DNA from 2 places in the Exiguobacterium sp. FSL W8-0210 genome. Region 2 is predicted to be linked to the other one. Evidence: a T-box and tRNA genes for the amino acid it is inferred to sense, from the RefSeq annotation. Region 2 holds a T-box; the other holds one or more tRNA genes.
What was found. A T-box is a leader RNA that pairs with one kind of tRNA and senses whether it is charged. The one in region 2 lies ahead of tyrS (tyrosine--tRNA ligase), so its partner is inferred to be a tRNA-Tyr.
Positions count from the first base shown of each region.

Region 1: it encodes a tRNA-Tyr, which carries the amino acid that the T-box ahead of tyrS (tyrosine--tRNA ligase) is inferred to sense. The anticodon was not compared.

Region 1 is NZ_JBBOUK010000001.1:707,822-723,385, forward strand. It holds rRNA gene MKY22_RS03670 (23S ribosomal RNA) at 1-2,771, shown strand, start outside; rRNA gene rrf (5S ribosomal RNA) at 2,874-2,989, shown strand; tRNA gene MKY22_RS03680 (tRNA-Asn) at 2,996-3,070, shown strand; tRNA gene MKY22_RS03685 (tRNA-Ser) at 3,097-3,187, shown strand; tRNA gene MKY22_RS03690 (tRNA-Glu) at 3,209-3,283, shown strand; tRNA gene MKY22_RS03695 (tRNA-Met) at 3,294-3,367, shown strand; tRNA gene MKY22_RS03700 (tRNA-Asp) at 3,376-3,451, shown strand; tRNA gene MKY22_RS03705 (tRNA-Phe) at 3,459-3,534, shown strand; tRNA gene MKY22_RS03710 (tRNA-Tyr) at 3,566-3,649, shown strand; tRNA gene MKY22_RS03715 (tRNA-Trp) at 3,654-3,724, shown strand; tRNA gene MKY22_RS03720 (tRNA-His) at 3,734-3,806, shown strand; tRNA gene MKY22_RS03725 (tRNA-Gln) at 3,817-3,888, shown strand; tRNA gene MKY22_RS03730 (tRNA-Gly) at 3,897-3,971, shown strand; tRNA gene MKY22_RS03735 (tRNA-Cys) at 3,978-4,051, shown strand; tRNA gene MKY22_RS03740 (tRNA-Leu) at 4,088-4,168, shown strand; tRNA gene MKY22_RS03745 (tRNA-Gly) at 4,173-4,243, shown strand; tRNA gene MKY22_RS03750 (tRNA-Gly) at 4,282-4,352, shown strand; tRNA gene MKY22_RS03755 (tRNA-Gly) at 4,391-4,461, shown strand; gene queG (tRNA epoxyqueuosine(34) reductase QueG) at 4,551-5,711, shown strand; gene MKY22_RS03765 (methylated-DNA--[protein]-cysteine S-methyltransferase) at 5,686-6,165, shown strand; gene trmL (tRNA (uridine(34)/cytosine(34)/5-carboxymethylaminomethyluridine(34)-2'-O)-methyltransferase TrmL) at 6,169-6,642, shown strand; gene MKY22_RS03775 (IS1182 family transposase) at 6,740-8,323, opposite strand; gene MKY22_RS03780 (DUF5366 family protein) at 8,690-9,256, shown strand; gene MKY22_RS03785 (transglycosylase domain-containing protein) at 9,258-11,033, opposite strand; gene MKY22_RS03790 (glucose-1-phosphate adenylyltransferase) at 11,238-12,398, shown strand; gene glgD (glucose-1-phosphate adenylyltransferase subunit GlgD) at 12,412-13,512, shown strand; gene glgA (glycogen synthase GlgA) at 13,527-14,978, shown strand; gene MKY22_RS03805 (glycogen/starch/alpha-glucan phosphorylase) at 15,007-15,564, shown strand, end outside.
Region 2 is NZ_JBBOUK010000001.1:2,278,387-2,293,950, reverse strand. It holds gene MKY22_RS12010 (DUF948 domain-containing protein) at 1-102, shown strand, start outside; gene MKY22_RS12005 (YtxH domain-containing protein) at 99-635, shown strand; gene MKY22_RS12000 (bifunctional 3-deoxy-7-phosphoheptulonate synthase/chorismate mutase) at 835-1,920, shown strand; gene ccpA (catabolite control protein A) at 2,078-3,088, shown strand; gene MKY22_RS11990 (FixH family protein) at 3,142-3,897, opposite strand; gene MKY22_RS11985 (acetoin utilization protein AcuC) at 4,003-5,196, opposite strand; gene MKY22_RS11980 (acetoin utilization AcuB family protein) at 5,193-5,825, opposite strand; gene MKY22_RS11975 (GNAT family N-acetyltransferase) at 5,844-6,476, opposite strand; gene acsA (acetate--CoA ligase) at 6,623-8,326, shown strand; gene MKY22_RS11965 (transglycosylase domain-containing protein) at 8,372-10,915, opposite strand; T-box leader at 11,064-11,271, shown strand; gene tyrS (tyrosine--tRNA ligase) at 11,328-12,575, shown strand; gene MKY22_RS11955 (biotin transporter BioY) at 12,622-13,149, opposite strand; gene rpsD (30S ribosomal protein S4) at 13,303-13,902, opposite strand; gene MKY22_RS11945 (GAF domain-containing protein) at 14,136-14,621, opposite strand; gene ezrA (septation ring formation regulator EzrA) at 14,845-15,564, shown strand, end outside.

The DNA of each region.
Region 1 (15,564 bases), 1.6 Mb from region 2:
GATGGGACATGTTACGTGAATACATAGCGTAGCGTGAGGCAGACCCGGGGAACTGAAACATCTAAGTACCCGGAGGAAGAGAAAGCAAATGCGATTCCCTGAGTAGCGGCGAGCGAAACGGGAACAGCCCAAACCGGAGAGCATGCTCTTCGGGGTTGTAGGACACTCTATACGGAGTCAAAAAGGAAGACAGTAGGTGAAGGACCTGGAAAGGTCGGCCGAAGAAGGTGACAGCCCTGTAGCTGAAACTGTTTTCCCTCCAGAGTGGATCCTGAGTACGGCGGGACACGTGAAACCCCGTCGGAATCCGGGAGGACCATCTCCCAAGGCTAAATACTCCCTAGTGACCGATAGTGAACCAGTACCGTGAGGGAAAGGTGAAAAGCACCCCGGAAGGGGAGTGAAATAGATCCTGAAACCGTATGCCTACAAGTAGTCAGAGCCCGTTAACGGGTGATGGCGTGCCTTTTGTAGAATGAACCGGCGAGTTACGATAACGCGCGAGGTTAAGCCGATGAGGCGGAGCCGTAGCGAAAGCGAGTCTGAACAGGGCGTTCAGTGCGTTGTCGTAGACCCGAAACCAGGTGATCTACCCATGTCCAGGATGAAGGTCAGGTAACACTGACTGGAGGTCCGAACCCACGCACGTTGAAAAGTGCGGGGATGAGGTGTGGGTAGCGGTGAAATGCCAATCGAACCTGGAGATAGCTGGTTCTCCCCGAAATAGCTTTAGGGCTAGCCTCGAGGTTGAGAGTTCTGGAGGTAGAGCACTGATTGGACTAGGGGCCCCCACAGGGTTACCGAATTCAGTTAAACTCCGAATGCCAGCAACTTATACTCGGGAGTCAGACTGCGAGTGATAAGATCCGTAGTCAAGAGGGAAACAGCCCAGACCGCCAGCTAAGGTCCCAAAGTGTATGTTAAGTGGAAAAGGATGTGGCGCTGCCTAGACAGCTAGGATGTTGGCTTAGAAGCAGCCACCATTCAAAGAGTGCGTAATAGCTCACTAGTCGAGTGGCGCCGCGCCGAAAATGTAACGGGGCTAAACATACCACCGAAGCTGCGGATTCCGTAAGGAATGGTAGGGGAGCGTTCCAAACCGCTGTGAAGCTGTACCGGAAGGAGCAGTGGAGCGTTTGGAAGTGAGAATGCCGGTGTGAGTAGCGAAAAGAGGGGTGAGAATCCCCTCCGTCGAAAGCCCAAGGTTTCCTGAGGAAGGCTCGTCCGCTCAGGGTTAGTCTGGACCTAAGCCGAGGCCGAAAGGCGTAGGCGATGGATAACAGGTTGATATTCCTGTACCGCCGATCCACCGTTTGAACAATGGGGGGACGCAGGAGGATAGTGACGCATGCGGATGGAAGTGCATGTGCAAGTTTCAAGACCGTCTGATTGGCAAATCCGTCAGGCACCAAAGTCAAGGAACGACGCGGAGTCCCGTAGGGACGTAGGTCACGATTTCACACTGCCAAGAAAAGCCTCTAGTGAGGGGGAAGGCGCCAGTACCGTAAACCGACACAGGTAGGCGAGATGAGAATTCTAAGACGCGCGGGATAACTCTCGTTAAGGAACTCGGCAAAATGGTCCCGTAACTTCGGGAGAAGGGACGCTCTACATGAGTAGAGCCGCAGTGAATAGGCCCAAACGACTGTTTAGCAAAAACACAGGTCTCTGCTAAATCGCAAGATGACGTATAGGGGCTGACGCCTGCCCGGTGCTGGAAGGTTAAGGGGATGGGTTAGCGCAAGCGAAGCTTTGAACCGAAGCCCCAGTAAACGGCGGCCGTAACTATAACGGTCCTAAGGTAGCGAAATTCCTTGTCGGGTAAGTTCCGACCCGCACGAAAGGCGTAACGATTTGGGCACTGTCTCAACGAGAGACCCGGTGAAATCATAGTACCTGTGAAGATGCAGGTTACCCGCGACAGGACGGAAAGACCCCATGGAGCTTTACTACAGCCTGATATTGAGGCTTTGTGCATGATGTACAGGATAGGCGGGAGACGTCGAGCCCGGAGCGCCAGCTTCGGAGGAGTCACCCTTGGGATACCGCCCTTCATGCATAGAGTCTCTAACTCGCAGCCGTGATCCGGCTGGAGGACCGTGTCAGGCGGGTAGTTTGACTGGGGCGGTCGCCTCCTAAACAGTAACGGAGGCGCCCAAAGGTTCCCTCAGAATGGTTGGAAATCATTCGTAGAGCGCAAAGGCAGAAGGGAGCTTGACTGCGAGACCTACAAGTCGAGCAGGGACGAAAGTCGGGCTTAGTGATCCGGTGGTTCCGCATGGAAGGGCCATCGCTCAACGGATAAAAGCTACCCTGGGGATAACAGGCTGATCTCCCCCAAGAGTCCACATCGACGGGGAGGTTTGGCACCTCGATGTCGGCTCATCGCATCCTGGGGCTGGAGTAGGTCCCAAGGGTTGGGCTGTTCGCCCATTAAAGCGGTACGCGAGCTGGGTTCAGAACGTCGTGAGACAGTTCGGTCCCTATCCGTCGTGGGCGCAGGAAATTTGAGGAGAGCTGTCCTTAGTACGAGAGGACCGGGATGGACGCACCGCTGGTGTACCAGTTGTTCCGCCAGGAGCATCGCTGGGTAGCTACGTGCGGACGGGATAAATGCTGAAAGCATCTAAGCATGAAGCCCCCTCCAAGATGAGATTTCCCTTTGAGTAATCAAGAAAGACCCCTCAGAGACGATGAGGTAGATAGGTCACGGGTGGAAGCATGGCGACATGTGGAGCTGAGTGATACTAATCGGTCGAGGCCTTGTTCTAGCAGATGCATTGTTGATGACTTCAGTTTTGAAGGCGCGAGCCTTTCAAAAAAACGAAAAAAAGTCTTGACGTTATGCGAACATAATGTTAAGATAATAAATGTCTGGTGGCGATAGCCAAGTGGTCACACCCGTTCCCATGCCGAACACGGAAGTTAAGCACTTGAACGCCGAAAGTAGTTGGGGGCTTCCCCCTGTGAGGATAGGACGCTGCCAGGCGATCGTTCCGCAATAGCTCAGCGGTAGAGCAACCGGCTGTTAACCGGTAGGTCGTAGGTTCAAATCCTACTTGCGGAGCCATTTATTACTTCTTCACCACGTACAATGGAGAGCTGTCCGAGTGGCCGAAGGAGCACGATTGGAAATCGTGTAGGCGTCAAAAGCGTCTCAAGGGTTCGAATCCCTTGCTCTCCGCCATCATCACTTTCAATTCATAATGGCCCGTTGGTCAAGCGGTTAAGACACCGCCCTTTCACGGCGGTAACACGGGTTCGAATCCCGTACGGGTCACCATTTATAGCGTCGCGGGGTGGAGCAGTCTGGTAGCTCGTTGGGCTCATAACCCAAAGGTCGTCGGTTCAAATCCGGCCCCCGCAATTACATACGGTCCTGTGGTGTAGCGGTTAACATGCCTGCCTGTCACGCAGGAGATCGCGGGTTCGAATCCCGTCAGGACCGCCATTGTTAAGGCTTTGTAGCTCAGTTGGTAGAGCAAAGGACTGAAAATCCTTGTGTCGGCGGTTCGATTCCGTCCAAAGCCACCATCTTTATTAACAACATGATTTTCCCATTTGTGGGGGGGTAGCGAAGTGGCTAAACGCGGCGGACTGTAAATCCGCTCCCTCGGGTTCGGCGGTTCGAATCCGCCCCCCCCCACCACCATAGGGGCATAGTTTAGCGGTAGAACTACGGTCTCCAAAACCGTCAGCGCGGGTTCGATTCCTGCTGCCCCTGTTTACCATGGCGATTGTGGCGAAGTGGTTAACGCACCGGATTGTGATTCCGGCATTCGTGGGTTCAATTCCCATCAGTCGCCCTCTTATTATTGGGCTGTAGCCAAGTGGTAAGGCACTGGATTTTGATTCCAGCACGCGAAGGTTCGATCCCTTCCAGCCCAGCTTTTCAAGCGGAAGTAGTTCAGTGGTAGAATACGACCTTGCCAAGGTCGGGGTCGCGGGTTCGAATCCCGTCTTCCGCTCCAATGAGTGGCGCCATAGCCAAGTGGTAAGGCAGAGGACTGCAACTCCTTTATCGTCAGTTCGATTCTGACTGGCGCCTCCAACTATTTCTCAATTAAATAGTTTTGCAAGAGATTGTGCCGGTGTGGCGGAACTGGTAGACGCGCACGACTCAAAATCGTGTTCCTTTGGAGTGTCGGTTCGATTCCGACCACCGGTATCTTGCGGGTGTAGTTTAATGGTAAAACCTCAGCCTTCCAAGCTGATGACGAGGGTTCGATTCCCTTCACCCGCTTTATACTTTTTACACAATCTGATGTTTCACCTGATCATGCGGGTGTAGTTTAATGGTAAAACCTCAGCCTTCCAAGCTGATGACGAGGGTTCGATTCCCTTCACCCGCTTTATACTTTTTACACAATCTGATGTTTCACCTGATCATGCGGGTGTAGTTTAATGGTAAAACCTCAGCCTTCCAAGCTGATGACGAGGGTTCGATTCCCTTCACCCGCTTACCAAAAAAGAGCAATGTGTCGTTTTCGCTGACACCTTGCTCTTTTTGTTTAGGAACGGGATTTTAACGAGGAAAGGAGTAGATCGTGATGGATGGTATGCAATTGAAATTGGCTTTACAAGAGTACGCAGCAGAAATTGGGATCGATGAATTGAAGGTGACGACGGCTGATCCATTTCTTGTCTTAAAACGTCGCCTGCAAGCGCAACAAGAAAAAGGATTCGCTTCTGGTTTTGAAGAGCCCGATCTCGACCTTCGAACGACACCGTCTCTACTCGTTGAAGATGCCGCTTCGATCATTGCCATTGCGGTCGCGTATCCAAGTACTCTCAAAAATGCACCTCGTGGCAAGGAAGGGGAGCGACGGGGAATCTTTTGTCGATCGTCCTGGGGACTGGATTATCACCAGGCGTTGCGACAACGCTTGACGTTACTTGAAGAAAAAATTCAAGAATTGAGTCCAGGTGCAAGGACACGCTCGATGGTCGATACAGGAGAACTCGTCGATCGTGCAGTAGCAGAACGAGCAGGTATCGGATTCAGTGGGAAAAACTGCTCGATCATCAGTGAGGAGCACGGATCCTATCTCTATCTTGGTGAACTGATTACAGATATCGTCCTACCGCCGGATCAGCCAGTCGAAGAATTGTGTGGGACATGCAATAAGTGCATCGACGCTTGTCCGACGGATGCGCTTGTTGAACCTGGCGTCATCGACGCTAAACGGTGCATCTCGTTTTTGACGCAGACGAAAACGTTACTACCAGAACCATTCCGAATGGCGCTTGGGAACCGTCTATACGGTTGTGATACGTGTCAGCAAGTATGTCCGTATAACCGGAAGAAGAATGCGACACATCATGCTGAACTGCAGCCGGATCCAGAACAAGTCAAACCGCTCTTAGTTCCACTCTTATCCATGAGTAATCGTGAGTTCAAGAGCCGGTTCGGTACGTTATCTGGCGCATGGCGTGGAAAGAAGCCGATTCAGCGTAATGCGATTTGTGCGCTCGTCCATTATCGAGACAAGAGTGCGATTGATGCGCTACGATTGATGATAGAAACGGATGCCCGGGAAGACATGCGGGCACTGGCACTCTGGGCAGTTGGTCGAATTGGTGGAATTGAAGAAAAGTCATATATCGAATCACGTCTTTTAGCCGATATTGCAGTGGATGTGCAAACCGAAGGACAACGGTTACTTGAGGAGTGGGGGGAAGCAGATGCCATTTCAACAGCTCACTTATGAGTTTGGTACATTGCTCGTCGCATGGGAAAAAGAGCACATCGTGTATCTCGATTTTGGATTGAATGAAGAGCGTGCTCGAACCCATTTGCAAGAAGAAACCGGCGACGGTGAATTACCGAAAGCTTGGCGCATGGCGTTTGATCGTTACGCAGTCGGCGATCGACAAGCGCTTGATGAACTTCCTTGTCAGTTGCGTGTCACGCCTTTTGCAGAGCAAGTATTGCACGCTTTACGAACCGTTCCGTTTGGTCAGACGATCAGTTACGGTGAACTGGCTCGAATGATTGGGAAACCAAAGGCAGCACGAGCCGTTGGTGGTGCCTTGAACCGGAATCCAATCGCGTTAATTTATCCGTGTCACCGTGTCATCGGGGCGACTGGTAAACTGACGGGTTTTGCAAGTGGGATTGCCCATAAAGAAGCGCTTTTAGCGCATGAGATAGGAGAGAATTAAACCATGGCTATTCATGTCGTTATGTATCAACCGGAGATTCCTCAAAATACAGGAAATATTTCACGCACATGTGCAGCGACGCATTCCGTCCTTCACTTGATCCGACCGCTCGGCTTCTCGACGGACGATAAGCAACTTAAACGTGCGGGTCTCGATTACTGGGAATTCGTCGATGTCCGTTATCATGATTCGTTAGAAGAACTGTGGGAGAAGCATCCGGAAGGTATTTTCTACTATATTACGAAATATGGAGAACAGTACCCGAGCCAGATCGACTTATCGGACGTCGAACAGGATTATTTCTTCGTCTTTGGTCGGGAAACAAAAGGATTGCCGCTTGAAGTCATCGATGCGAACGCAGAGCGTTGTATCCGTCTACCCCAATCGAATCTCGTTCGTTCACTGAACGTCTCGAACACGGCAGCGATCATTGTCTATGAAGCATTACGTCAGCAAGGATACGCAGGTCTTCTATAAAGCAAAAGAGGCTGGGACATAACTAGCTGAATTTAACGAGAAGAAGGAATTGCCATCACTCAGGATGTGCAATTCCTTCTTTTTTCATTGTCTCGCGTCAAGTTGCCCTTCGGGCAACGCTTTGGATGAGCCATTTTCTTAAATTTACGGCCATGAGGATGAAGCCGAGCTCACGCTTCACCTTCGCTTTTCCTCTCACAGAAAAGCGAGTGAAACTCAAATTAGCCTTCAGATATCCAAAAACTGGTTCCACGTCTATCTTCCGTTTCGCATAGAGGGATCCTGTTTTTTGATCTGAAAGCCATTTTTTCATCTGTTCTTTTTGTTCTTCCCATGAAGTGTTTATGTGTACCTGTCGGTGACGACCCTCTTTGGCCTTGGTACAACGGGAGCGAAACGGGCAGCCATCACACCCTTCGCTTTCATACACCTTGAAATCACGCGTGAATCCGTACCGATCTGTTCTCTTGGACATGTAACGGAATGTTACGTCCTGTCCATTAGGGCACACAAAACGATCCGACCTTTCATCATAAGACCAGTTTACTGTGTTAAATGGATCATTGCGCCATTTTCGAGACTTTTCTTTTTCGAACATCGTATAAGGGATGAGTGGAATGCGCCCTCGGCGCATCAGAATATCCTGATAATTCTCCTGACTCCCATAGCCGGCATCCGCAACGATATGCGGTGGTAGTGGTAAATATGAGCTGATCTCATCTAAAAAGGGGAGTAACGTCCGGGCATCCGTCGGATTCGGATAAATATCATAAGCGAGTGTGTACTGTCCTTCGGTCGCGATTTGAACGTTATAGCCTGGCTTGAGTTGTCCATTTTGCATATGATCTTCCTTCATTCGCATGAACGTCGCGTCTGTGTCTGTTTTCGAATAGCTGTTCCGTCCAGCGAGCGTCCTCTTTTGGAGGGCGTATCTCTGTTTCCGCTCGATGAAATCTGTAATCTCCTTTCGAAGGAGACGTGGTTCCTTCCGTTCAGAACGTAGACGTTTTCTTTCTTGAGTATCCGAACTCGCCTCGATTTTTTGGTTGATGGAAGCGATATGTGCGTCTAAAGCTTCACCCATGTGTTCGAGTTCTGAGAGAGTGAGCTCGTCCGGGCTTTCTCGTTCAATTTCCGGTAGGATGTCTTGTTCGACGAGGTTGTCATAGATACGATTCGATTTGTCCACGAGAGACGAACTATGACGTTCGATCGATTTCCGCCAAACAAAGGTGTATCGGTTCGCATTCGCCTCTAGCTTTGTACCATCGATAAAGATGGCTTCTTCATTGATTTCTCCCATCTCGACGAGATGGCAACGGAAGGTAACGAAGGCTTGCTTCAAGATTGGAGTGACTGCGGGATGCACTCGAAAACGGTTGATGGTACGATAGCTCGGCGCATTCCCTTGCGCTAGCCACATCATCCGCAGACTATCGGATAGTAATCCCTCAATCTTCCGACCGGAGAAGACCGACTGTGTGTAGGCACATAAAATAATTTTCATCATCATCCGCGGGTGATAAGCAGGGCATCCCGTCGTCCGCATGAAAGGATCGAAAACATCATCCGGAATGGATTCGACGAGATGATGGACAGCGAACGCGATATCATTTTCTTGAAGACGAACTTCTAAATCTAAGGGCAGAACCAGCTGGTTCATGTTATAATCTTTAAACATAAGGGCACCTCCGATGGTTATGGTTTAGTCACTTTAACTTTATCAGAGGTTGTCCTTATTTGTTTATTCAGAACCGGTTTTTCATCATAGAACAAGGCCCTCGAAACGACTACACGTTTCGAGGGCCTTTCGTTTGTGAAACTGAGTTATGTCCCAGCCTCTTTATGAATTATTCGTTACCTTCAGGTTTTTTGTTGTAGCCTGCAGTGAAGATTGCTGTCAAAAACGCAAGACTTACGCCGACCATTAAGATAAATGCCATTTTTGTTTCCCCCTTCAGTCTCTTGAACCGATATAATCTATTATAGTATACCTGTAAGTGAAATTGTGTGCTACATATGAATTTTCTATGAATGGAGACTCTACATGCGTACGAACGTTTACCTATTAAGTTATGCTCCGCTGATCAGCATCTTGTTATTTAGTACGTCCCTTGCGATTGCAACGACGGAACTCGCATTACATTGGCTCGATCAAGTTGGTGTGTACGATGAATTGTTACAACTCTTGACGGCACGCGATACGAAGCTTGTCGTTTGGCTCGGCTTTTTGATTGTCTACTTCATGATCTTCAGTTCATTGAAATTATTATCGGATACGATCAATCAGCTCGGTTTCGCCTTTTTCATCAAGGAACAAGAGGGAACGACACTCGGCATGTTACGTCCGGGAAGTATTCTGCTACTTATCGGAGGTTGTGTCAGCTTCGCCTTCATGACGTCCTTCTTGCATGTCGGAATCGTCTTGCTTGTGTCTTTTTTCATCTACTTCATCTTTTACACGGTACAAATCAGTAAAATGACGAGTGCAGCAGGAGCCGTCGGTTTGATTATCTTTTCTTTCTTAGCCTGGGGTGTTCTGCTTGCTGGTCTATCCTGGGTCGGTCTGACTTTATTCAATTCGTTCGGGGAAGCGATTTTATTTCCGAGTTGACTTAAGGACTTAAAATCTTCGCCCACGTCTGGACCTGTAACGTTGCATTTGCCTCAACAGGGAAGGGACGCGGGCGATCTGCCCCTAGCCATATTCCTCCGATATGTTGATTTTTAATACCGACGAACCACATATCTTTGTTATCGTTCGTTGTTCCTGTTTTTCCTCCGATATAGCGCGCAGAGGAATCATATCCTTTGCGTCCCGTTCCATACGTCATGACATTCTTTAAACCAGCCCGTAATTCCCGGTTCGTCTGACTGGACCAAATCCGTTGTTCCTTTTCTTGTGGTCGTTCGACCGTTCCATTCTTAAGCGTAATACTTTTGATCATTGATGCCGGTCGATAGATCCCGTCATTAACGAATACGGAATAAGCGTTCGTCAGCTCATACGGACTGATCCCGTATTGCAACCCACCTAGAGCACTCGTAAAAGCATCATCCTCTCGCGTCCATTGGCTGAACTGGAACGGACGGATGGACTTCAGTCCTTCCCGGAAAGAGACAGCAAATGCGCGAATGGCTGGTGTGTTATAGGAATAGGCAATCGCATCGGCAATCGTTACTTGTCCGAGAATTCGATTTCCGCTATTTGACGGACAGTATCCATCGATACAGACGGGACTACCGTCTAACGTGCTCGACAAGCGGGCTTTCGTCTTCTCAAGGTAAGGACCGTAGACAAGTAACGGTTTGATGGCTGAACCAGGTTGTCGGTACGACTGCACTGCTCGGTTGAACTGACCTGTCAAATTCGATTTGTAGCCGACAAGAGCCGTGACTCCGTGTGTTTGTCCGTCGATGCCAACATAAGCCCCCTCAATCGGGTTGGGTAGATTGCGAAGAGCTTCCTTAGCCCGTCGTTGTTCTGCTGAGTCGAGATATGTCGAGATGACCGCCCCTTGTTGATGTAGATATTCTGCAGCACGCTTCTCACTCCAACCTTTTTTTTGAGCGGTCATCCGAACAGCAGCTTGAACGGTGGCATCGATATAGTCCGGATAAGGGACACTCGGTTTATAGGATCGAGGCGACACACGAGAAATAGTAAAATCTTTCGTCAGTACACGATCGCGTATTAACGCTTGAACGATTCGTTGCTGACGTTTTTTTGTGTTTTCAGGAAAGCGCAGCGGGTCATAAAGAGAAGGATTGTTCGGAATTGCTGTCAGAAAACTGATTTCAGACCAACTCAACTCGCGTGCCGGCTTATTGAAATAGGATTTCGCGGCAAGTTCGATGCCATAAATATTATTCGCAAAATAGGCTTGATTGACATACGCTGTCATCAGTTCTTTCTTCGAATATTTTTGCTCCAAAGACACAGCAATTAACAACTCTTTTATTTTTCTAGTATATGTTTTTTCGTTTGATAGATACGTCATTCTTGCTAGTTGTTGTGTGATCGTACTGCCACCTTGAGATTTAGAATCAGACTGATTTTTTGTAAACGCGCGTAAGATTCCTGTGATGTCATATCCGTCATGTTGATAGAAACGCTGATCTTCGATGGCAACAAACGCTTGCTCGACTTTTTTCGGCAATGTTCGAGGAGTTAGATCATCCCGTCGCAATCCGTCATAGAGCTCGACCCGTTTGTTTTCATAGGTTACGGTAATTGGTTGATAGGAGGTCAGTGGATGTCGCGTCGTCTGTTCATCGGCCCAGAAAAAAAGTGTACGTGCTGTTTTTAACTCATCTTTTATTGAAAATAAGGAAAATAGAAGCATCGTCGCAAGACCAAGTAAGACAAGATATCCTGTAGTAATTCGCATGAGAACTCCTTTCAAAAAGCCATTTCATTCCTATTATCGGTCTTTTATGGAGAAATCAGTAGATTTTTTTCGAATTTTGTATTTTAATAAACCTATTTTGCAGGAATGTTATATTAAAAAGAGAAAAGATTGGGTATATAGAAGTATCTGTGGATTTTACAACGCGAATTGTCTGAAAAAAAGAGCATAAATGGAGGGGACGAAATGGCTAAAAAGAATGTCGTTGCGATGTTACTTGCAGGCGGAGAAGGGAAACGTCTGGGAGCTTTAACGAAACATACTGCAAAACCAGCTGTTGCATTTGGAGGAAAGTACCGGATCATTGATTTCCCGCTATCGAACTGTACGAACTCAGGAATCGATACAGTTGGTGTATTGACGCAATATGAACCACTTGAATTAAACCGCTATCTCGGAATCGGGAGTGCATGGGATTTAGATCGACGTAACGGTGGTTTGACGATTCTACCTCCTTACCAGGCGCAAAACGGAAAGAACTGGTACGAAGGAACAGCAAATGCCATTTATCGAAACATGAGTTACATCAACCAATTTGAACCTGACTATGTACTTGTCTTATCAGGCGATCATATTTATAAAATGGATTATGAACAGATGATTGAAGAGCATCGTCTTGGTGGAGCGGACGTGACGATCTCCGTTCGTGAAGTGCCATGGGAAGAAGCACCACGGTTCGGAATTCTCAACACGGATGATGATCTACGGATTAATGAATTCGAAGAAAAGCCACAGAATCCAAAATCGAATCTTGCATCGATGGGAATCTACGTCTTTAACTGGGATGTATTGAAGCGTCATTTAATTCAAGATGCTGGCGATGCGGAATCAAGCTTTGACTTCGGTAAGAACATCATTCCGAACATGCTCTTTGAAAACCTTAATATTCGTGCATATAAATTTAAAGGATACTGGAAGGATGTCGGAACGATTCAATCGCTCTGGGAAGCGAATATGGACTTGTTGACGGCAGAACCAGAGTTTGATTTATATGATCCTTCTTGGAAAGTCTATTCGGTCAACCCGAATCAGCAACCACAATATATCGGGAATGCTGCGACAGTCGAGACATCGATCATCAATGAAGGATGCCATATCGAAGGCGAAATCAATCATTCGGTTCTCTTCCATGGTGTCGACGTAGCAGAAGGATCACTCGTCAAAGACTCAGTCATTTTCCCGAATGTCAAAATCGGACGAGACGTCACGATTCATCGGGCGATCTTAGCAGACGGTGTGATCGTAGAAGATGGTGCAACGATCGGCTCTCCAGACGGAGAAGTTTTCGTCATCGAAGCAGACAGCATCGTCAAGAAGAACGAAGTCATCAAAGAAGCGATTCAATAAGGGGGATATTCGGATGAAGGTCGATTTATTAGGTGTCATCAATTTAAGCGGAGAAGAAGGCTTTTTCAAGGAATTGACGGAACATCGTAACTTAGCGGCAGTTCCATTTGCAGGACGTTATCGGTTGATCGATTTTACATTAACGAACATGGTACAAAACGATATCGCAAACATCGGGATTTTTACGCTCGAGAAATATCGTGGAATGATGGACCATCTTGGATCGGGTAAAGAGTGGGATCTTGACCGTTCAAACGGTGGACTCTACATCTTCCCGCCTGCATTGTCACAAGATGCGAACGAGTTCCGTGGAGACTTATCGAACTTCCACCTCCACCGTGACTTCTTCCTTCGCAGTAAGGAAAACTATGTCGTCGTTTCTGGTTCAAACATTTTATCTGCGGTAGATTATCGCGATGTGTTACGCGAACATAAAGAATCGAATGCGGACATCACGGTCGTCTATACGAAGCGTGAGCTGCCTTGTAAATACTGCCGTCCGATCCGTTTTGGCGAACAGAATCGCGTGACTGCAATCGGATCACGAGGGTTCCAACCGACGGATGAGACGTTCTATATGGAAACGGTCGTTCTATCGAAGAATCTCTTTGTTCGTTTAATCGATGAAGCAATCGCACGTGGTGAGTACGATTTACTTCAAAGCATCATTCGTTCGCAGCTCAATCGCTTGCACGTTCACGGGTATGAGTACCGTGGTACATCACAAGTCATTCATTCGCTTCGTTCGTATTACCGTGAAAGCATGCTGTTACTTGAACAGTGGGGAGCAATCAACGACTTCCAACACGTTTATACGAAAATCAAGCATGAACCGCCGACGCGTTACTTACCGGGTTCTGCCATTAAGAACTCACTCGTCGCAAACGGCTGTAAGTTAGAAGGCACGACGACGGACAGCATCTTGTTCCGTGGTGTCAAAGTCGGAAAACACGCTCGCATCAAGAACTCGATCATCATGCAAAAATCAGTCATTGAAGAAGGCGCGGTCGTCGAGTACGCGATTCTCGATAAAGAAGTCACTGTCAAACGCGGTCAAGTCATCCGCGGAACGGCAGAAGAACCAATCGTCATCAAAAAACAAACAATCGTTTAAAGGAGATGTCATTCATGAAGGTATGGTTTGCTGCCACGGAAGCGACACCCTTCATCAAGACAGGGGGGCTAGCTGACGTCGTCGGCTCGCTCCCCTTAGCGCTTGCTGAGGAAGGGGCAGACGTTTCAGTCGTCTTACCCAATTATGGTCAAATCAAGGAACAATACAAATCAGAGATGGAGTTCTTGTTCGACTTCATCGTGCCAGTCGGTTGGCGCCAGCAATTTGGCGCCGTCCTTCGTTTGAAACAAGATGGTGTGACGTTCTATTTCATCGATAATGAGTACTACTTCAAACGGGATGGCGTCATTTATGGACATTACGATGATGCGGAACGGTTTGCGTATTTCTCACGTGCTGTCCTTGAGATGATTCAACATTTGGATCGAAAGGAAGTACCGGACGTCATCCATTGTCACGATTGGCAAACAGGTGTGATTCCAGCGTTCTTACGCATCCATTATCAACACCTCGAGCGCTATCAAGACATTAAAACGGTCTTTACGATTCACAATCTACAATACCAAGGTGTCTTCCCAGAGGAAGTGCTTGGTGACTTACTTGGCTTGAGTCATGAACATTTCACAGCGGATGGGATCGCTCATAACGGACTCGTCAATTACATGAAGGCAGGACTCGTCCACTCCAATCAAATCACGACAGTCAGCCCATCGTACCGTGATGAGATCATGGATCCTTATTACGGTGAGACGCTTGAGCCAGTCTTACAACATCGTGCTGTTGACGTGCGTGGCATCTTGAACGGGATCGACTATCGTCAATTTGATCCTGCGCATGATACGCATCTCGTTGAGACGTATTCCGTTGATACCGTCACGGAAGGAAAAGCAAAAAACAAGGCGGCTTTACAAGAGGAACTAGGTCTCCCAATCAATCCGGACGTACCATTGTTCGGTTTCGTATCTCGTCTTGTCGACCAAAAGGGAATCGATTTACTCGCGCATATCTTACCAGACTTGTTCGAACTCGATGCGCAGTTCATCATTCTCGGATCGGGTGAAGCGGAATATGAAGGATTGTTCCATCATGCGACATCGATTCGTCCAGACAAAATCGCTTCTTATATCGGATTTGACGTTGGTCTCGCACAACGAATCTACGCGGGCAGTGATGCCTTCTTGATGCCATCGCGTTTTGAACCGTGTGGTCTCAGTCAGTTGATTTCGATGAAGTATGGCTGTTTACCGGTCGTTCGGGAAACAGGTGGGCTCCGTGATACGGTCAAACCGTTCAATCAGTTCACATTAGAAGGAAATGGATTCTCGTTCGCGAATTATAATGCACATGAGTTTTTAGAAGCGATTAAACGTACGATTGAGGTGTATCATGATCGACCAGTCTTTGATCATTTGATTGAGACAGCGATGAATGAGGACTTCAGTTGGTTGCGTTCAGCCGACGAATACTTGGCGTTATATCGTTTGATTGCACCGTCCGCCACTTGATCGTATCACTGGGAAAAGGGGTTACGTCATGTTCAAAGATAAAGAGAAGTTCAAGGAGAGGTTTACGGAACGATTCGTTTCGATGCATGGCAAGGCAATAACGGAAGCAACAGAAAACGATATTTATCAGACACTTGCCTATCTGGTACGCGAGACGGTCACGACCGATTGGTTACGGACGAAGGAAACATATATCCATAAAAAAAGTAAGCAAGTCTATTACTTCTCACTCGAGTTTTTACTCGGACGTTTCCTGCATAACAATCTATTGAGTCTTGATGTCTTAAAGGATGTCGAGCGGGGACTTGAAGAACTCGGATATCAGCTCAGTGATTTGACGGAAGAAGAGCCGGAACCTGGACTTGGGAACGGGGGTCTCGGACGTCTCGCGGCGTGTTTCCTTGATTCCCTTGCTGCGCTCGGTCTTCCTGGACACGGGAACGGAATCCGGTATCAGTATGGTCTCTTCAAGCAAAAAATCATCGATGGTTATCAAGTCGAATTACCGGATAACTGGCTGAAGAACGGGAACATGTGGGAAATCAGACGTTCCGATAAAGCGGTCGATGTTCCATTCGGTGGACAT
Region 2 (15,564 bases):
CGATTCCGGAAAAAGGCAGAGGCGCCGGTCACACCGGAAGTCGTGTCAGTACCGGACGTCGAAAGCATTCCAGATGAGTTGAAGGGAGATCGTAAATCATGACGAAACAACACCCATATCAAGCACAAGATTCTTCTAAAGGAGGAGGCTTCCTTGCCGGAGTCATCGTTGGTGGATTGATCGGTGCTGCGGCAGCTCTCCTTTCTAGCCCAAAATCAGGTCGTGAAGTACGCAATCTGATTGACGAGCGTACGGCGCCTGCGCGTCAACGTTTGACGGAACAGACACAAGTTGTCCGCGAAAAAGCGGAGCCACTCGTAGGTGAGTGGATTCAACTAGCGAAAGATAAGGCAGCACCTGTCATTGAAAAAGCGAAGAACAATTCAACGGTTCAAGAAGCGGCACAATATGCGGGCTTTGAGAAGGATCAGGCAAGCATCGATGCTGCTCTCGCAGAAGCAGAACAGCTCGTACGTGACATCGAACGTGAAATCGGCGACGAAGTGGATGGGGCGTCTGTTGCAGAAGAGATCGACACGGAGACGGTCGTTGAACTTTCGGAGTTACGTGAACAGTTAGCAGACGAACAAGAGGAAGACAATGATCCGCAGTCTGATGTGAATCATAAGAAATAATCAATATATGAGGAGCTCTCATCACGAGGGCTCTTTTTCTATGTTTCCTTATAGAGAAAACACAAAAAAATTATATGAAAAAACGTAATTTATTTTCATATTTTAAGAAATCATGCAGCTTCTTTATGTACAACAGGGAAAGAGTTCGCTATAATTAGTTGCTATTACGAGCTATATGCTGATTAGGGAGTGGTAGGACATGGATCAACATGCAGAATTAAAAAGATTACGTGATGAACTCGATTTAGTGAATGCAGAATTATTGGAATTGATGAACAGACGAGGTCAAATTGCTGTTGAAATCGGAAAAGTCAAACGAGCACAAGGGCTTGATCGATACGACCCTGTTCGAGAACGTCAAATGCTCGAATCAATTGCCGCTAATAACCATGGACCTTTTGAAACAGGACGCCTTCAGCATGTATTTAAAGAAATTTTCAAAGCTTCTCTCGAATTACAAGGAGAAGATCGGACTCGGAAATTACTCGTATCACGGAAACAAAAACCGACGAATACGATCATCCGGATCGGAGATGCCGTCATCGGAGACGGTTCACAACAATTGATCGCTGGACCGTGTGCGGTCGAGAGCGAAGAACAAGTATTTGAGGTCGCGGAACAGCTCGCGAAACATGGCGTGAAGTTCATGCGAGGCGGAGCGTACAAACCACGTACATCGCCTTACGACTTCCAAGGTCTAGGACTCGAAGGTCTAAAGATGTTGAAAAAAGCAGCGGACGCGCACGGTTTGCATGTCATCACTGAAATCATGACACCGAGCGCCGTTGAATCTGCTTTACCATATGTCGACATCATCCAGGTCGGCGCACGCAATATGCAAAACTTCGATTTACTCAAGGAAGTCGGTCGTACGAATAAACCGGTTCTTTTAAAACGAGGTCTTTCTGCAACACTCGAGGAATTCATGTACGCGGCTGAGTACATCATGGCGAGTGGTAATGATCAAGTCATCTTATGTGAGCGTGGTATTCGGACGTATGAACGTGCAACACGGAACACGCTTGATATCTCAGCAGTTCCGATTCTGAAGCAAGAGACGCATCTCCCTGTCATGGTCGATGTCACGCACTCGACAGGACGTAAGGATTTACTCTTGCCAACAGCAAAAGCGGCATACGCGATCGGGGCAGACGCTGTCATGGTCGAAGTCCATCCGTTCCCAGCACTTGCGTTGTCTGATGCGAACCAACAACTCGATTTCCAAGAATTCGATACGTTCATCGAAAACTTGACGACTACCTTTCCGGCACTAAACGTTCAATGATTTCCGAAAAAGGGTAACCTAAAGCGAATGAAAACGTTTTACAATGAAGGAAGAATGGGAAAAGAAAACTATCTTTCCTGTCTTCCTTTCGTGTTGCCTAAAAATGAAAACGAAATGAAAACACTTGAGATGGATCATACTAAAGGAGGAATTTGTTTTGAATAGTAATATTACGATTTACGATGTCGCGCGAGAGGCTGCTGTTTCGATGGCGACCGTATCGCGTGTCGTCAACGGAAACCCGAATGTCAAACCATCTACACGAAAGAAGGTCCAAGACGCAATCGAACAGCTTGGTTATCGTCCGAACGCTGTTGCCCGTGGACTGGCAAGTAAAAAAACAACGACGGTCGGTGTCATCGTGCCCGATATCTCGAACATCTTCTTTGCGGATTTAGCACGCGGGATTGAGGACGTCGCGACAATGTATAAATATAACATCATTTTATGTAACTCCGACCAAAACCGGGAAAAAGAGATTCATTTGCTCAATACATTACTCGGAAAACAGGTGGATGGAATCATCTTCATGGGCGGACGTTTGCATGAGGATCTCGTTCGTGAGTTCAAAACATCACCAGTTCCGATCGTTCTTGCTGCGACGTTGAATCAAGATTATGATCTTCCTGCCGTCAACATCGATTATGAGAGTGCTGCGCACGATGCTGTTAAGTCTTTGATCGACCGTGGACATGAACGGATTGGATTCATCACTGGACCGCTCGAACAGCAAATCAATGGTGAAAAGAAATTTGCGGGTTATCGCCGAGCACTCGAAGAAGCAAATCTTCCGTTTAACGAGCAAAATGTCGTCCTTGGAAACTATACGTATGATTCAGGAATGAAGGCGATGAATCAATTGCTTGAACTTGGAGAAGATTGCCCACGCGCGATTTTTGCTGGAACGGATGAGATGGCTCTTGGTGTCATCCATGCCTTACAGGATGCTGGACACCGTGTACCGGAAGACTTCGAAGTCATCGGACACGATAACACACGTCTTGCGACGATGATTCGTCCGAAACTGACGACTGTCGTTCAACCGATGTATGATATCGGAGCAGTCTCGATGCGTCTATTGACGAAAATCTTGAATAAAGAAGAAATTGAAACGAACGATGTCACGTTACCACACCGGATCGAACAACGGGATTCGACACGTCCTTAATCGAAAAAACGTCTCTTCTCTCAAGCAAGCTGCTTGAAAAAAGAGACGTTTTTTTATTTCGCGACGGTAATAAGTTCATCTTGGTGATGGTGGAGTTGGTCATTTTCGACATGGAGTCGAACCGTCGTCTGACCAGGTGCAGTCAATGTCACTTTCCCGCTGTAGGCATCACCCTTTTTTTCTAGAGGAACGTAGTTATGCTTTTCAATGCCCGTTTCAATGACTTCCACTTGTACGTTCGCTTTTAGCGGTTTCCCATCGAGGAAAACATGAAAGGAGACGGGAAGTTCAGCACCAGCTTTCGCTTTTGTTGCGCCCATGTAATGGACAGACAGGCCATCGACGGCTTTGTGATCATGTCCATGCTCGTGCGATGCTTCCTCTTTTTCATGTGAATGATCCATGACGACGAATGAGATCTTATCCATATGATGGAGTCCTTTTTTATCATTGATATGATACAGTCCTTCATACTCACCTTCAGCAAGCTTAGCTTCTGCTTGATAAGAACCCGTTTTTTTCAAGGTTGCCTTGAACTTTTGATGGGCACCGTCTTGTTTTCCGGCTTCCCAAACTTCAAATGTCACGTCCTCAAGATTGACTGGCTTCTTTTGTTCGACAGCTGACGCTTTAAAAACAACTTTATCTTCTTCCATTGTCTTGGCCGGAACATTGACGTTGACCTCGACCGTCGGTTTTCCTGACCCTTGCATGTTATCGTGATCCATTGCCTGTTTTTCAATGCCGCACCCTGCGAGTACGATCCCTGTCGATAGAATAAGACCGGAATAAAGCCATGCCTTTTTCATGATGATTCCCCCAACTATTATTCATTTACTAAGTAAAAATTCCATATTTAGTATAGCAACAAGTTGTGAACTCCGAACGAAATAAATGTGAAGATATAAAGTCGATTAATCAACGGAGTAAGGGGAAGTCGCAGTCAATTGTTTCTTACGCTCATCGCTCACGAACGGCCAAATTAGTCGTTTAACAGTCTCCCAATTTTTTTCTTCGATTTCAGGTCGTCGCGGAATGGCGGGGTAGAGTGGTGTTGGATCATGCCAGTGTGTTGGTGGGGGTGTTTCTTGTCCACTCCAACGTTCTTGCCATGAAGTAGGAATCTCTCCACGAAACGGAGCTTGTCCGGTCATGGCAGCAAAAACTTGACTCCACGCGCGGGGGACGACACGATACCAGTCATAGCCACCGCCTCCTAAAGCAACGATTTTTCCATTCGTATATTTATTTGCTGCAGCGACGGCGATTTGAGGGATCTGCTCATAACTTTTCATCGTTAAGGATAGGTGAGTCAATGGATCAAGCGCGTGTGCATCGGCACCATTTTGCGTAATGATGAGATCCGGTTGGAACAATTCACAGGCTTCAAAGAGTGCCGTCTCATACGCGAGTAAAAACGAATCATCTTCCGTAAAGGCGTCCAGTGGCACGTTCCAGCTAAATCCATATCCTTCTTCAGACCCTCGTTCCGTCACCATTCCCGTTCCTGGAAACAAGTAGCGACCCGTCTCATGGAGAGACAATGTCATGACGTCCTTTCGATTATAAAAGGCCCATTGTACTCCATCGCCATGATGAGCGTCCGTATCGACATAAAGAATTTTACAGTGATATTTTTCAATCATGGCTGCCATGGCGACAGCGGTATCGTTATAGACACAAAAACCAGAGGCACGCCCACGGAATCCGTGATGCAATCCGCCACCGATATGAAAGGTCCGTTTATATTGACCAGATAAGACGAGGTCACATGCTTCGATCGTGCCGCCGACAAGGAGAGAAGCGCCCGAATGCATCCCCTGGAACAAAGGGGTGTCTTCTGTCCCGAGACCATACATCTGTGCCTTGAGAGGCGTTAATGCTCCGGTCCCGGCTGCTTTGACGGCAGCAATATAATCCTGATCATGAACGAGTGACAATTCTTCATCAGTCGCATGACGTGGCGCAATACAAGGAATGTCATCTAATTGATGCATCGCTTCAAGCAAAGAAACCGTTAATTCGAGGCGAATCGGATTGAATGGATGTGTCTCCGAAAACCGATAAGTCGCCTCTTCAGGACTGTACAGATAGGCAAAATCCTTCATCTGCTCACATCCGGTCCAAGTACATCGAATCCTTCTTTGCGCAACTTTTCGATGATCCGAATCGGATTCATCGTCTGGACACGAAACGCAACGATCCGGACATACGGATCGTCTGTTGGATATACGAGTACATTTAAGATATTGATATTCGTTTTGGCAAGCAGTGCGGCAATCTTTGCTAATGTTCCAGCAGTGTTCTCAACACGGATTTCGATTTGAGAACTTGGTTCGAGTGCACCCGTCAATTGAACGAATGTCCGCAACAAATCCGTTTCCGTGACGACACCGACAAGGCGTCGACCGCGGACGATTGGCAGACACGTCAATCGATATTCATAAAACAGCACAGCCGCATCTTCGATAAAATCGAGCGGGTGAGCCGTGACAGGACTTTCAATCATGATGCTTGAGACCGAATACTGTAGGTCTTGCTTTGCCGTATCCGGATGAAAGATGCTACTTGCGCTTTGAATTTCCTTTAGTCCGACAAGACCGACGAGTTCATGGCGGGCATTGACGACAAGAACATGACGAATCTGATGACGTTGCATGAGTTCGACCGCATGCGCGATGGAATTCGTCGGTTGCATCGTGATGCACGTCGTATTCATGATTTGTTCGATTAACATGACGATTCCTCCTCGAGCTCAGTCATACATGAAGCGTCTTCTCAAGCGTAGAGCATCAAAATGAGCGACGACTTCAGGTGAGACGTGCTTTCCGATACGTGCCATCAGGCAGTTGGCAGGATGGGAGGCGATTTCCGGATCGTCGGTCGGGAAGAAGACAAGACCACCATGGTTCATCATCTTCTCCATGATCTTCCGGTAATCCCAGACCGATAGTCCGCTCCCTTTTAGGTCCCAATGCCAATAATATTCAGTCGTTAAAATCAAATAGTGTTCCATAGCGGGATCGAGCATAGAGATTTCAAGCAATTTTTTACCGATCTGTTGTCCGCGGAACCGAGAGGAGACTTCGATCGCTCCGAGTTCCAAGATGTACGGATTGTTTCCTTCGCTCCACGTTTCATAAGGATCAGGGTATAAGTAAGTCACATAACCGATGATTTCCGTTCCTTGACGAGCGACGATGATCCGTCCTTCCTCAAGGTCTGCAATCTCAACGAGTGCTTGATGTTGTTCAGCAGGTGGACGAAAAGCCGTCAACCCTGAATCGAGTGTATACGTTGCTAGTGTTTGACTCGGTACGGGACCTTCGATGTCAACAGGACCGAGTGATGTTTCATGCGTCCGATGATTGAATTGTTTTTCAAACATGTAAGCGTCACCACCTTCCTATTCATTATAGACGAAAGCGCTTGAGCAAAGAGAGGGATTTTTTAACAAATTGACGGCAAATGGATTGAACTGACGGATAACTAGCTTATAATAAAGAGGAAAACATAGAAGGGGAGGAACGAGACATGAAAGTTTTGAAAGCGCTTCCGGGGAAGCATTGGTTAGCAGAGTATGATGAAACGAACACGTACGACTGGAAAGATGCTGAGCAGTACTTTTCATGGGCGACAACGGGGAAAGTCAACATGGCTCATGAAGCAATCGACCGCCACGCAGAAGGCGAGCGGGCGAACAAGGATGCGCTGATCTATTTCGATGGAACGACGGAACAACGATTCACATATGCAGATATGAAACGATTGACGAATAAAGCGGCAAACGTATTAGTCGATGCAGGGGTCAAAACGGGTGACCGTATTTTCATCTTCATGCCACGTTCACCGGAATTGTATTTTGCCTTGCTTGGCGCACTGAAGGTAGGCGCAATCGTCGGTCCGTTATTTGAAGCATTCATGGAACAAGCGGTCCGTGATCGCTTGCTTGATTCTGAAGCGAAGTTACTCGTGACGACGAAGGCATTGCTCCCACGTGTTCCAGTTGGGGAACTGGAATCACTTGAAAAAGTAGTACTTGTCGACGAAGATATCGAAGAATCGGACACATTACTCGATTTCCGCAAAGCGTTCGAGCAAGCATCCGATGTATTCGAACCGGTCTGGTTAGATCGTGAAGACGGATTGATCCTGCACTACACTTCAGGATCGACAGGGAAGCCGAAAGGTGTGCTCCACGTTCAAAATGCGATGATTCAGCACTTGATGACAGGTCGCTGGGTACTTGATCTCCAAGAAGATGATATCTACTGGTGTACGGCTGACCCGGGATGGGTCACAGGAACAAGTTACGGTATCTTCGCACCATTCTTGAATGGCGCGACGAACATCGTCGTCGGTGGACGCTTCAATCCGGATTTCTGGTACAGTGTCATTGAGAAGTACAAGGTAACGGTCTGGTATAGCGCACCAACGGCTTTCCGGATGTTGATGGGAGCGGGAGCTGATGTTGCAAATCATCATGATCTCTCAAGTCTTCGTCATGTATTGTCTGTCGGCGAACCGTTGAATCCAGAAGTCATTCGTTGGGGGAAAGAAGCCTTTGATCAACGGATCCATGATACATGGTGGATGACGGAGACAGGCGCGATGATGATTTGTAACTACAAGTCGATGGACATCAAACCGGGATCGATGGGGAAACCGATTCCAGGAACTCAGGCTGCGATCATTGATGATCAAGGAAATGAGTTACCGCCATTCCGAATGGGGAACCTTGCTTTAAAAACACCATGGCCATCGATGATGCGTCAAATTTGGAACAATCCGCAGAAATATGAATCGTATTTCTTTAAAGGATGGTATGTCTCAGGGGATTCTGCCTATATGGATGACGAAGGTTACTTCTGGTTCCAAGGACGTGTCGATGATGTCATCATGACGGCTGGAGAACGGGTTGGTCCGTTCGAGGTCGAAAGTCGTCTCGTCGAGCACCCAGCTGTCGCAGAAGCCGGTGTCATCGGGAAACCAGATCCAGTCCGCGGTGAAATCATCAAGGCATTCATTGCCTTGCGTGATGGTTACGAGCCGACGGAAGAGCTAAAACAAGAAATCCAAGCATTCGTCAAAGAGGGGCTGGCTGCTCACGCGGCACCGAGAGAAATCGATTTCCGGGATAAATTGCCGAAGACACGAAGTGGTAAAATCATGCGCCGTGTTCTGAAAGCATGGGAGTTGAATCTTGAAACAGGTGATCTGTCGACGATGGAAGATTAAACGTAAAAAGGATGAATCACCGCAACAGGTGATTCATCCTTTTTGTTAGTTTTCAGAAGCAGCATCGTTTTTCTTTTCATCTTGTTTCTTCTGTTGTTCTTGCTGTTTCTTAGCGTCCGCTTCTTTTTTCTTAGCATCAGCTTCCGCTTTCTTTTTTGCCTCTGCTTCCGCTTTCTTTTTTGCCTCTGCTTCGGCTTTTGCTTTTGCCTCTGCTTCGGCTTTTGCATCGGCAGCACGCTTGGCGTCATCGGTTGCTTTTTTCTTAGCATCAGCTTCCGCTTTTTCTTTCGCCTGATCTTGTTCTTTCTGTTGCTCTTCTTTTTTCTGTGCGTCCGCTTCTTTTTTCTTTTCTTCTGCTTCTTTCTTTTTCTTTGCCTCTTCCGCTTTTTTCTTCTTATCTTCTTCTTTGAAGCGACCACTGTTCTTAAAGTCGTTTGCTGTTACAGAAGATGGTTGTGTGAAGCGGGCACCGGATTTGAAGTAACTACTGTTCGCGGCATACGTCGCATTCGCCATTTGTGACCACAGCGTTTGTGTTCGTTGGTAATACGTCGTTGGACCGATGAGCGAGTTGTTCTGATCGTGTCCTGTCCAAACGGCAAGCGTCACACCAGGAGTGGAACCGACAAGGTAAGAGTCTTTGATATCGTTCGTCGTACCTGTCTTACCAGCCCAATCTCCAGGAACGTTCAATCGATCTTTTGCAAACGTTGCTGTACCTTTTGAGAAGACGCCACGCATCATATCAAGCGTCAGGTAAGCTGTTCGTGGTTCATAAATTCGTTTTTTCTTCGGTTTTGCTTTATAGATATCTTTTCCGTCTTTCGTAATTTTCGAAATGACGTATGGTTGCACGAATTCACCATAGTTGGCGAGTGTCGCGTAAGCACCAGCAAGCTCGACCGGTGTAATCTCCATCGTTCCGAGTGCCGCCGAAGGAGCATAACGAATCGCATCCGGTACTTCAACACCCATATCGACGAGTTTTTGAATCGAGTTCGACATGTTCATCTTCTCGTAAATCTTAACGGCAGGTACGTTCAATGAGAGTTCAAGTGCTGTACGAACCGTCACGTTTCCACGATAACGTCCACCTTCGTTCTTGATCGGACGATCACCTGGTTGACGTGGTACGGTCTGGTAGTAGTACTCTTCATCATTGACGGTAGATGCCGGAGTGATCAAACGATTTTCAATCCCGTTCGAGTAGACGAGAATTGGTTTTGCCGTTGACCCGATTTGACGTTTCGCTTGGAATGCTCGGTTAAAATCATCGGCTTTTCCATCAAGGTAACGTCCACCAACGAATCCGAGGATACGCCCCGTCTCATTCTGAACCATGACTGCTGCTGTTTCTTCTGGATCTTGTTTCGAAACGGTTTTTTTCGTTTTTGGATCGACGACTTGTTTGTACTGCATGCCACCAGGGAAGTTCCCATTGTTCTTCGCAGGTTGTTGCATCGATTCATGAATTTTTTTATCTAGCGTCATGTGAACTTTGTATCCACCTTGACGGAGTGCAACCAGTGCTTGATCTTGATAGTTTGCCCGGACTTCTGCCAGTTCAGACGGTTTGACTTCGTCTTCTTTCACACCATCTTGTTTCATCAAGTACTTCGTCATGATCTTCGTCGCTTCACGTTCTGCTAAATCATAGACATACGGATACGTGTCACGCGAACGTTTCGACTGTTTCGCGAAGTCTTTCGTGATGTCGTGTTTGATTGCTTTTTCATATTGTTCTTTTGTAATGTTTTTTGCAACGTACATCCGCTTCAACACGGTCTTCATCCGATTGACACTTGGCGTCAAGTTTTTTTTGACGACACCGCCTTGTAGATAAGGTGTGTAGTAGTAAGGGTTTTTCGGAATACCAGCGAGGAAAGCTGCTTGTGGTAACGTCAGTTTTTTCGCTGATTTCTTGAAGACCCCTTGGGAAGCAGCTTCGATACCAGCGATGTTACGCCCGAGTGAATTTCGTCCGAATGAGACGACATTCAAGTATGCCTGTAAAATTTCATCTTTTGACATCGCATTTTCAAGGCGGAGCGCTAAGAGGATCTCTTTTGCTTTCCGTTCGAATGAAACTTCGTTCGTCAGGATTTGGTTTTTAATTAATTGTTGTGTCAGCGTACTTCCGCCGGTGCGTGACGCTGAATTCGTCAATTCTTGTAAGACTGCTCGTAAAGTCGCTTTTGGAACGACTCCATCATGTTGATAAAAATCTACGTCTTCCGTTGATAGAAGCGCATCAATTAAATAAGGGGAGATGTTCTTGATATCGACCGGCTGACGTTCTTCATCCGTTGAGATGTTCGTCAGCTTTTCGCCACTTCCCCAATAAATTTGACTTGTCACCGCATAACTGTTCACTTCTTGTTTCATCTCAGTCAAAGGTGGGGCTTTCGTATCTTTGACGAGGGAAGCGAAATATCCTCCAGCCGCTCCGACAGAGAAGCTGCCGATGAGAAGGACTGCTATGATGAGGAATAAAATGATGTTCCACGAAACATCGTATGTGATATTCGACCAGTGCCGAACGGCTTTCGTCCGGGGGTGATTCCAAAACTTGAACCAGTTCTCGCGCATAAATGATCTCCTTTGCATCTTAAACTTAGGTGTAAATTAATATTAAATCACAGATAGGCGTATTATACCATAAATCCACCAGTGAAATCGGACTTGACAGCGGATTCGCCTTCGACGTATCATGAAACCATCTTATTTTCATATATTACGATAAACAGTGATCGGAATACAGTAGTAAGTCACTCCCTGTGACAGAGACCTAGTGGTGCTGCGAACTAGGACACAGTGAACTTACGAATTACGCTTCCGGGAGTTTCTTGAGAAATCAAGCGGTCCGTCCCGTTATCGACGAACCAAGTGGTCCTTTTTATGTAAAGGGCAATCAGGGTGGTACCACGGAATCTTCCGTCCCTTCGTCTTAGACGAAGGGGCGGTTTTTTATTGTTAAAAGTGAACTTTAGGAGGAGACACAATGACGTTACTAGAGGATTTAGAATTTCGCGGTTTAATTAACCAAATGACGGATGAAGAAGGATTGAAGACATTACTCGAGACACCAACGACGCTTTACACAGGCTTTGATCCAACAGCTGATTCGTTGCATATCGGACACTTGTTGCCGATCTTAGTCTTAAAACGATTTCAACAAGCAGGTCACCATGTCGTAGGTCTCGTCGGTGGAGCAACGGGAATGATCGGAGACCCGAGTGGTCGCGCAACAGAACGTTCGTTGAATACATCGGATATCGTCGAAGAGTTCGCGAATCGGATTAAGGACCAGTTGTCACGTTTCTTACCACTTGAAGGAGAAAACCCGGTCACGATCGCCAATAACTTGGACTGGACGAAAGATTTGACGATCATCGATTTCTTACGCGATATCGGAAAACACTTCCCAGTCAGTTACATGCTTGCGAAAGATTCTGTTGACTCACGCCTTCAAAACGGGATCTCATTCACTGAGTTCTCATACATGTTACTTCAATCGTTTGACTTCTTGAAACTCTACGAAGACAAAGGATGCCGCCTTCAAGTCGGAGGAAGTGACCAATGGGGGAACATCACAGCAGGGATGGAATTGATTCGTCGTGCGGGTCATGAAGAAAAAGCATTCGGTTTGACGGTACCGCTTGTTACAAAAGCAGACGGTCAAAAATTCGGTAAGACAGCAGGTGGTGCGGTTTGGTTAGACGCTGACAAAACGTCACCGTACGAGTTCTATCAATTTTGGTTCAACGTTGACGATCTTGACGTCATCAAGTTCTTGAAATACTTCACGTTCTTAACGCACGAAGAACTCGACGCGCTCGCAGAAGAAGTCAAGGCAGCACCAGAGAAGCGTGTCGCGCAACGTCGTCTTGCAGAAGAGATGACCGTTCTCGTCCATGGTGAAGAAGGTCTGACACAAGCACAACGTATTACGACGGCACTCTTTAGTGGAGATATTAAATCGTTGCAAGTAGAAGATATCGAAGATGCGTTCAAAGGAATGCCGCGTTTTACACTCGGCGAAGCGACAAACCTCGTCGACGTTCTCGTTGAGGCAAAGATCTGTCCGTCAAAACGTCAAGCACGTGAAGACGTTACGAACGGTGCAATCTACCTAAACGGAGAACGCGAGCAAGACTTAACGAAAGAAATTACGGAAGCTGATGCAATCGGTCGCTTTACGATTGTACGTCGCGGAAAGAAAAAATACTTCGTCATCGAGCATGCTTGATGATATACGAAACGCTCCCTGCACTTAGATGCAGAGAGCGTTTTTTTTAAGCTGTTCGGAATAAACGGAGTGGCAACAAGCGAACGGCAATCGTCGTGGCAATGACAGCTTTGATCGTATCCCATAAGACGAAAGGATAGTTAATCGCAAAAGCATCTTTGAACGATAGATCGAGTACAGCCATTAGACCGAATGTTCCAAGCAGGTAGACTAAACCAAGACCAAAGACGATCATCCCGATGAAGAGGGGAACGAAGCGACGCGTTTTTTCAGCAACAAGACCGATGAAGAATCCAGCAATCGGAAAGGCAATCAAATAACCAACGGTTGGTCCGACGAATGGAGCTAGTCCGCCTTTTCCGCCAAGTACCGGTAGACCAGCTGCTGCGAGTAATAAGAAGATTAAGACAGCGAGTCCACCACGTTTTCCACCGAGAATCGCGCTGACCGTCATGATCGCGAGCATCTGAAGCGTGATTGGAACAGCGCCGACGAGTTGAATTTGTGGCAAAGAGCTGACGGCTGCGATGATGGCAGCACCAAGGGCGATGAAAGTTAAATCTCTTGTTTTCATGAATGAAGTCCTCTTTCCTGTTTGTGTTAACTATGTATATTTAAAGGTTAACACAAACGAATGAATGACGTCACTCTTTTTTTAAGACCAGGTATACATTTTAGTCATAGGCATAAAAAAAGCACCCACCGAAGTGAGTGCTGGAACAATCGATTAACGTGAGTAGTACTCGACGACGAGTTGTTCTTGGATTTGATCGTTCAATTCAGAACGCTCAGGAAGACGGACGAACGTTCCTTCGAGCTTCTCAGCATCGAAAGTAACGAAGTCTTTAGTTGCTGGAGCAACTTCGAGTGCTTCTTTGATAACGACAAAGTTCTTCGATTTTTCGCGAACTGAGATCGTTTGACCTGGTTTCACGCGGAATGATGGGATATCAACGCGTTGTCCATCAACTTGGATGTGACCGTGGTTGACGAGCTGACGAGCAGCGCGACGTGTACGAGCCATACCCATACGGTAAACGACGTTATCAAGACGTGCTTCAAGTAAGAACATGAAGTTCTCACCGTGGATACCAGGCATTTTGCCAGCATCGTTGAAGATACGGTTGAATTGGCGTTCGTTTACTCCGTACATGTGACGAAGTGTTTGCTTCGCTTGAAGTTGAAGACCGTACTCAGACATTTTACGACGGCTGTTACCGTGTTGACCTGGTGCGTAAGGGCGTTTTGCGATTTCTTTTCCTGTTTCAGTAAGTGAGATACCGAGACGACGTGAGAGTTTCCAAGCTGGACCTGTATAGCGAGCCATAATAAGACTCCTCCTTATTGTTCGTTATTATTTGCATAAAAATAATAACGCCATCAAACCCACGTTACGCCCATTTCATGATGTGGCACCCTCGCTTGATAGCAAAGTTACACGATGCCCCTCCGGTTATTCACCGAGTCATGAAATGTGATACGTAAGCGATTTGACCGCTATCGTTATCATTTCTGCACTTTTACAAGTATACGGTGTGGACAATCGACTGTCAATCAGAATTACAGATGACGAAGCAGCGTCGTACAGAATGCTTCTAAACCAGCTTGATCGACTTCATCGAAACGGTTGAATTCTGGGCTGTCGATATCGAGGACGCCGATCGTTTGGCCGTCTTTGACGAGTGGAATGACGATTTCAGAATTCGATGCCGCGTCACATGCGATGTGACCTGGGAATTGATGAACGTCTTCGATGCGTTGTGTCGTCTGTTCTGCTGCGGACGTTCCGCAAACACCACGACCGAATGGAATACGGACGCATGCTGGAAGTCCTTGGAATGGTCCGAGGACGAGTTGGTTTTGCTCCGTATCCGTCAAATAGAAACCGACCCAGTTGATACGGTCAAGGAACTGGTTGAGTAACGCGCTCGCATTCGATAAGTTCGCGACTTGATTGTCTTCTCCCATTAATAAAGCATCCAGTTGTTTTGATAGCATGTCATATTGTTTCGTCCGGTCACCTTCATATGTCTTTGTTTCGAACATAATAAAAATTCCTCCCTTAAAAAGCGTATTTTTTTTAGTTTAACGAGTTTTCGTGTAGCTGACAAACAATTGATTTTTGGAAAAAGGATTCAAAACAGCGGAAGAAATCAGGAAAAGCCTTTGTAAATCTATGCAAAACGGTTGCGCTATACTATTATAAGGATAAGATTATTGCGATTTAGAGAAAATCTAAAGTCGTACGACAGAGTGGAGGTCGTGACAAATGTGGGCATGGGTGATCGGAGTCATCGTCATCGTATTACTCGTCATGCTATTCAGCATGATCAGTCGAAAAAAATACTACACGAAAATCGATGAACTTGATATGCGCAAGCAAGGCATCGTCAGTGCATCGATTCCGAAGGAGTTGCAGGACTTAAAGCAACTACCGATGGCGGGTGAGACGGAGACGAAGTTCAGCTCCTGGCATCAAGCGTGGGAAGAGTTGTTAACGGTCCACGTCGCCCAAATCGATGAGACCCTTTACCGGGCGGAGGAAGCGCTCGATAAATATCGTTTTATCGCCGTCAAGAATGACCTCGAAGTAACGGAACAATTGATTGCGGAACTCGAAGGGTTGATCGATGAGATGCTCGTCGAGATGTCGATGTTCAAAACGAATCAATCGGTTCTAGCCGAACTGAAAGCGCAAGGGGAAGCCGATTCAGGGCAAGTTCGGAAATCATTATTGATTCAAGCGAACTCATTCGGTCCGGCGCTTGCGCGTCTGGAAGAACGAAGTGAACAAATCGATGCGCACTGGAATGAGATGTGTCAGTACGAAGCTTCAGGTGAAGTGACGAAGGCGTATGAGACAAGCTTGTTACTCGAGCAAGAAGTAGCGACGACACGTCACCTTGTCGAGCTCGTACCGAAACAATGGAAGATTCTCGCTCATGAATTGCGTCAACGGATTGATCAGCTCGGAGCGGGTTATAAGGAA